2 regions of the Pantoea sp. CCBC3-3-1 genome follow, and region 2 is predicted to be linked to the other one. Evidence: riboswitches for the same ligand, from Rfam matches in the RefSeq annotation. Region 2 holds a riboswitch; the other holds the start of a gene.
The links. Region 2 has a riboswitch for fluoride ahead of EHV07_RS01930 (DHHA2 domain-containing protein). Riboswitches for the same ligand answer to the same signal wherever they lie in the genome.

Region 1 (3,401 bases), 610 kb from region 2:
CATTTACAGGACGATCCAGCGCCGCAGACCGGCAGCTGATAATCGATTGCCACGGATGGCGATTTTCCCCGCTTTAATCATCGTCTCATAGAACAAAAGGAAACGAGCTGCCAGGCTTACCACTGGCAATTGAAGGAGATCGACGTGTTAAAATTTTTGTTTTCTCTTTTTTCCAGTCCTGAATCGCTGTTGCAGTTAATGAGCCAGCGCAATTTTGAAGAAACCATCGAAGAAGGCGAACGCATCATTATTGATGAAGATGGCATCGCTACGGTCAATATCGCCAGCGATGAAGTTCGCGAAGATTTCTCCCGTCACGTCCATACGCTAAAGAGGGCTTAAGATGGGTACCGCGATATTTATGGTGTTAATGGTCTGCGGTTACTGGTACACCAGCCGTGACCTCTCCACCCGTTTTAAAATCAAACGTTCATTTGGCTGGGACGTCTATTTTCTTGTCGCGCTCTATGGCTGTATCTTCGTTTTACAGGGCGTCATTGCCACAGGATTGATCTGGCTGGTTCTGTTTGGGCTCTCTTCCCTGCTTAACGCTTTGCCACAGCTCGCTGGCGGTCATCATCACGACTGGCAAATGGAGTTTATGAACTGGAGCTTTCTCGGCATCCAGGCGCCCGTTGTCGTCATGCTGACGTTTGCCGTCGCCTTCTGTATTTATCGCTCCAGCTGGTCTGGCAGCGCCCGCCTGAACAGCAGCGGACGTAAAAGACTCTACAAAAAACTTTCCCGCGCGAACGGCGTAGAAGGCTTGCTGTTTCAGTGTATGGAAGAAGGCGAGCTGGCGTGGGTAACGTTAAAATCCCGCCGCATTTATATTGGAATGATCCACACTGCCGCGTACGAGAATACCTCAACATCCAATATCGTCCTGATTCCTATGCTCAGCGGCTACCGTGACGGCGAGACGCTAAACCTGTGCATCGAGCATAATTACAGCAAATGGTACGCCGAGCATAATATTACGCTGGATTCAGAACCGAAATCCGCCATGGCATTTCGCAAGGTGATTTTACTGGATCAGATTGAAAGCCTGTCGCTGTTTGATGCGGCCAGTGCGAGCGCGCTGGCGCTGGAGTCAGATGAACCGAATGTTTATGTCGGTAATGCGTGATCGCCTGAGCCAGACAAAATATCACGCTCATGCAGCGGCAGTTATCCGGCAATCAGCGTCATCAGCCAGAAGCCCAAAAACGTCATTAACAGTGAGCCGATAACGTGGGTAAAGACGGAAACCATGGCCCAAAAGTAGTTCCCGGCCTGGAGCAGCGTTACGATCTCCAGTGAAAAGGTCGAGAAGGTTGTCATCCCACCGCATAAGCCCGTGGTGATTAACAGTTTCCATGCAGGATCGAGCTGCGGGTTGCGTAAAAACCAGCCCATCGCCGCACCAATAATAAAGCCGCCAACCAGATTCACAATCAGGGTGCCGGGCGGCAGATTGGGGAAAAGTGCGTTAAGGCGAACGGCCAGCAGCCAGCGAATAACGCAGCCAGCGGAACCGCCAACGATGACGGCGAACAGTGCTTTCATAGAGTCCTCTGGTTTAAACGAGGCAGGCAGTACAGGGATGCTGGCATCCTGACGGGCGGCCACCCTGTTTGGTGAAAAAGATGGCTGTATCAGGTGTCATCAGCGCCAGACTTACGGAGCGGTTAGGTAAGGTGGAACACCATCACCTTTGCGGGCAAAGCCTAATCATTGAAAGTGGCTTTTGCAAGCGTCACGTTTTTTTATTCTACCGACAACATTCAGGAGATGCTGTCAGCAAATGCGCCTTACTTCCACACTGCAACACGATTTACTGTTAGGGCTATGTTGCCTGCCAGCCATTGCCGCCATCTATCTGGCGGGTTTTACGTTTAACCACGTTGCCGCCGCCAGCATTGCGGCCAGCGGCGCATTGACGCTGGCTTTTGGTGCGAACAAAACCTGGGGCGGCTCATCGTTTTCACTGCTGATCACCACCACGTTGGGCATCGCTTTCTCTTCCTGGATTGGCTGCCTGACGGGGAATAGTGTTCCGCTCTATATTGCAGGCGCAATGGTTTACGCGGGCGTGTACGTGATGATGACGAATGTTGATGCCAGCGCCTGGTGGATGTTATTGCAATGGTCAATCGCTTACCTGGTTTCTGGTTATTTTGCCGGCACCGTTGAACATGCTGCCGCGCGTGCTGCGCTCACCGGCAGTGGCGGTTTAGTGCAAATGTGCTTTCTCTATCTGGTTTTTCGACGCTACCCTTTCCAGCTGAAGGATTTTAAGCCTCATGCCTGGTTACGGTTTCTGCGCATCACCATGGGTAAATACAAACACAAAATACATCTGCAATGGTCAATCTTTTACGGGGTGTTAACCATGTGCCTGGCGTTAAGCACGGTGGAAATATTGCACGTGCAGAATGGTTATTGGGCGGGCATGACGTTGCTGATTTGCCTGCGTAATAATTATCGCGATTCGATTTCTCGCGTTCAGGCAAGGGTGTTGGGAACCTTAACAGGCAGTATTCTGGCAGCAATGCTAATCGACCTTTGCCACAGCCCGCTGTTTTTGGTGGGGGGATTCATATTATTTGGCTACATCGCGTTTAGCTTTTCCTACTCTTTGATCTCAAAGTCTTATTTTGTTTTCACCTTTTTTGTCACGCTAATGGTGGTCTTTATGATCTCAAGCCTCGGCGCTTCGCAATTGCAGGTAGCCACCCATCGGTTAGAGGCAACGGCAACGGGCGGGCTGTTTGCCCTTTTCGCCATTCTGATGACCCGCTTTTTTACCCGTCGGCAAATTATCAGGTAGACCGGCCCGCAACGGCGAGCCGGACTGCTTAATGTTGCTCTTTTACTGAGGTTTCATCTTCTTCTTTCAGAAAAGATTCCAGAAAATTGCGCTGTGCTTCACTCAGTACCCAACCTTTTAAATACGGTTGTTCTTCCACAGCCTTTGTATTGATTACACCTTCTTCAAAGCTGTTCATCAGCTCATTCCTCCCGCTACAACCGCGGCGAAACATATCCAAACAGCGGCGCTCGCTGTCACCATTGTCATCCAGACTTTCCTTCTTGAGGACATGCTCATCTCCATTGACTCTCCTTATCAAAACAGATCCGCCGCAAATTATAGCACTTAGACAAATGTTTCATAAAAATTCATTTTTTAGAAACGATATATCGCCTTAAGGCCTTTCACTACGACGTATGACAATATTAAGACGTCTTGACGTCAATTGTTCGCTTTTGGGTAAACTGACAGCCCGGCATTGCGACGCTTGTAAAGTTAACTTCCTGAGAAGAATGCCGGTTTCCGGTATCCCCTGCCCTTTTAATAAACGGCAGGCGGAGGTATTTCTTTAAAAAAATACCTCAAATAAAGGGAAGGCAGGCGGTAT
Region 2 (3,401 bases):
CGGTTGTGGCTGCCGAGGTCGCGGCGGTCAGCGGCGGCCTGCTGGCGCCGCACATTGCCGACACCCACGCGCAGCTCGGCATCATTATTACCAGCTACGTGCTGTGGGCTTACTCCGTACCGGTGGCGCTGAGCATCCTTGCCATCCTGCTGCTGCGTATGGCCCTGCACAAGCTGCCGCACGAAAGCATGGCAGCCTCAAGCTGGCTGGCCCTGGGGCCGATTGGCACCGGTTCGCTCGGTATGCTGGTCATCGGCGGCGATGCGCCCGGGGTGTTTGCCGCGGCGGGCATGCCGGAAATCGCTCACATCGCGCAGGGCGTGGGGTTCGTTGCCGGCATTCTCTTCTGGGGCTGCGGCCTGTGGTGGATGCTGCTGGCCACGCTGATAACCGTGCGATACTTTCGTGAAGGCATTCCGTTCAACCTGGGATGGTGGGGCTTTACCTTCCCGCTGGGCGTGTACACCGTCGCCACGCTGAAGCTGTCCACCCTCGTTGACCTGGCGTTCTTTAAAGGCTTCGGCGCGCTTCTTGTCGTCATGCTGGCCGCCATGTGGCTGCTTGTCGCTGTGAAGACGGTGCGCGGGGCATGGAGCGGGAAACTCTTTGTTTCCCCCTGCCTGGCAGGCCTGGACCGGAAGTCGTGAGTGAAACCTGCACGTCGCTGCTGGACCCCTTTCTGCGCGAGGAGCGCCTCGCGGCGATTACCGCGCCGCACGTAGCCGCGCTGAATCGCTGGGTCAGCGGGCAGCGTCAGGCCGGCGTGGAACTGCCGTGGTTTGATCCGGCCGACGGCGGGACCGAGGCCGGACTGCTTGTCCTGCTGCAGTCGCCGGCGCGCAGCAGCCCGTCACCCCGGTTCGTTTCGCGAGATAACCCGGGGCCGGCCCAGCAGAATCTGGGGCGGTTTCTGGCGGAGGCCGGTATTGCGCGCCGGGACAGCGTGCTGTGGAATACGGTGCCCTGGGTCAGTGACGGGCCGCAGAAACGGCCCTCAGCGGCGGACATCCGCAGCGGCTGCGCCTGGCTTGAGGGCGTGCTGGCGTATCTGCCCGCGCTGCGCGTGGTGGTGCTGGCCGGTGCCGTAGCGGCGCAGGCCCGCGGGACGGTCAGCTGCCTTCGCCCCGGCGTCACGGTGCTGACTATGCCTCACCCCAGCCCGCTGTCGCTTTGCACAAGCCCGGCAGTGCCGGAAAACATCCGCCAGGTGCTCCGCGAGGCACGCACTGCGCTGGCGGGCTGAGAGCGCCGCCGGAATAATACTGACAGGTTTTGCAACCGGCTCTATACTCACAGTACAGGGTGATGGCGTTCCACCCTTCCCAACCGCTCCGTTCAGGAGCTGATGACGCCTGATGTGACTCTTGATTTTCAGGAGGTGCGTCAGGCCGTCCTTACTTTCCTCCCGGCCTGCGTACTTCCCTCTATGGGGAGAGACCTGTGATACACGTTTTTGGCCACATTAATCCTGACAGCGACGCCATCTGCACGACCGTCGTCACCGCACACTGGCTGACCGGGCGCGGAATGGATGCCCGCGCATGGCGTCTCGGCGAGGCTAACCGGGAAACCCGCTTTATCTTTGACGCCGCCGGCCTCACGCTGCCGCCGCTGCTCGCTTTTCCGCTAAAGGATGAACGGGTCTGGCTGGTCGATTTCACCGAACCGGCACAGGGGCCTGACGACCTGCTCCGGAGCAACGTCGTGGGCATCACTGACCACCACCGGCTGGGCGGGCTGATAACGCAACTGCCGCCGGAGGTACATATTCGCCCGGTTGGCAGCAGCGCCACGCTGCTCTGGCTGCTGATGGACGCAGAAGCGCGCCGCATGCTGCCCCCGACGCTCGCCGTGCTTCTGCTGGGCGCACTCCTGAGTGATACCGTGAATCTTCGCTCGCCGACCACCACCGAAGACGATATCCGTTCGGCGACCGAACTGGGCGCACTGTCTGGCGTAAACCGCAGAGCCTTCGCCCGTGACCTCCTCACCGCAAAAACAGACGTCAGCGGCCTCAGCGCACAGCAGCTGCTGGACAGGGACCTCAAGGCCTTCGTCATTGCCGGCACCGACGTGCGCATAGCCCAGATTGAGGTCAGCTCACCGTCACAGGTTGCCCCCGTGATGAACGACCTGCTCGCAGCACTGGCGTATCTGGCAGACCAGTCGGGAGCTGGCCTGGCGGTGCTGATGCTGACCGACATTCGTACCGGGTTCTCAACGCTTTACTTCGCCGGGCGGGAGAGCGTTAACGTCGCCTCCTGCTCCGTACCGGGCATGCTCAGCCGCAAAAAGCAGCTTCTGCCGTGGCTTGAGTCCCGCCTTAACCAGAACGGAGGTTCATTATGACCTGCTACACCCACGCACTGATACTTGTGAACGATAAAAACGACGGCACTCTTCTGCTGAAACGGGCGGTCGCGCTGGCGCAGCCGCTCGGCATGAAAATCACCCTGGCGCACATCAGCGACGACTACCGGGAGATGAACTACGTGTCTGACAGCCTGATGGACGACGTCGTGTCGGAGGAGGTGCTGAAAGGCAAAGCGTTTATGAGTGAGCTGGCGGCCTCCGTGCCTGAGACGGTAGACACTCGGGAGCTGGTGACCATGCGCCGCGTTGAGGACGTGGAGAAGTGCATCGCGGAGCTGGGCGTGGACCTCGTGCTTGCCGGGCACCGAAACCGCTTTATGGGAATGCTCACCTCCCGCTCGGCGGACTACATCAACCACCTTACGGTGGATGTGCTTATCACTCACCTGACTGACTGAACCGGGAGAAACACCATGCGCTTTACACTGGATAACGTAACCGCCCGTGAAATTCTTGACTCGCGCGGCAACCCCACCGTTGAAGTTGAAGCCCGGACTACGGACGGGATGATGGCGCGCGCCTCGGTGCCTTCCGGGGCCAGTACCGGCTCGCGCGAGGCCGCAGAGCGCCGCGACGGTGACGCACACCGTTTTGGCGGTAAAGGCGTGCTGGATGCCGTCAGGGCGGTTAATACGGAAATCTGCCAGGCCGTGCGCGGCAGCGACGTGCGCGAACAGCGTCAGCTGGACAACATCATGCTGGCGCTGGACGGCACGGAGAACAAGAGTCGCCTGGGTGCCAATGCCATTCTGGGCGTGTCGCTGGCGGTGGCCCGGCTGGCGGCACAGGCCTCCCACGAGCCGCTGTGGCGCTACCTGGGTGGCCTGCAGGCGAACCTGCTGCCCGTGCCGTGCATGAACATTATCAACGGCGGCGTGCACGCCCGCGGTCAGGGCGCGGACTTTCAGGAGTTCATGATAGCCCCGCACGGCGCACCCACGCTGCGCGAGGCCGTACGTCAGGGCAGCGAGGTCTACCAGGCGCTGCGCCAGATCCTGCTGGACAACAACCTGTCGGCGGCAGTGGGC

Region 1: linked by a shared signal. The riboswitch ahead of crcB (fluoride efflux transporter CrcB) and the one ahead of EHV07_RS01930 (DHHA2 domain-containing protein) in region 2 are both predicted to bind fluoride.

What each region holds. Positions count from the first base shown of each region.
Region 1 is NZ_CP034363.1:1,063,343-1,066,743, reverse strand. It holds gene EHV07_RS04860 (sugar porter family MFS transporter) at 1-39, shown strand, start outside; gene EHV07_RS04855 (hypothetical protein) at 145-342, shown strand; gene EHV07_RS04850 (hypothetical protein) at 344-1,129, shown strand; gene crcB (fluoride efflux transporter CrcB) at 1,171-1,548, opposite strand; fluoride riboswitch at 1,632-1,704, opposite strand; gene EHV07_RS04840 (FUSC family protein) at 1,787-2,812, shown strand; gene EHV07_RS24450 (hypothetical protein) at 2,841-2,990, opposite strand.
Region 2 is NZ_CP034363.1:455,212-458,612, reverse strand. It holds gene EHV07_RS01940 (TDT family transporter) at 1-647, shown strand, start outside; gene EHV07_RS01935 (uracil-DNA glycosylase family protein) at 644-1,243, shown strand; fluoride riboswitch at 1,293-1,362, shown strand; gene EHV07_RS01930 (DHHA2 domain-containing protein) at 1,441-2,349, shown strand; gene EHV07_RS01925 (universal stress protein) at 2,346-2,771, shown strand; gene eno (phosphopyruvate hydratase) at 2,787-3,401, shown strand, end outside.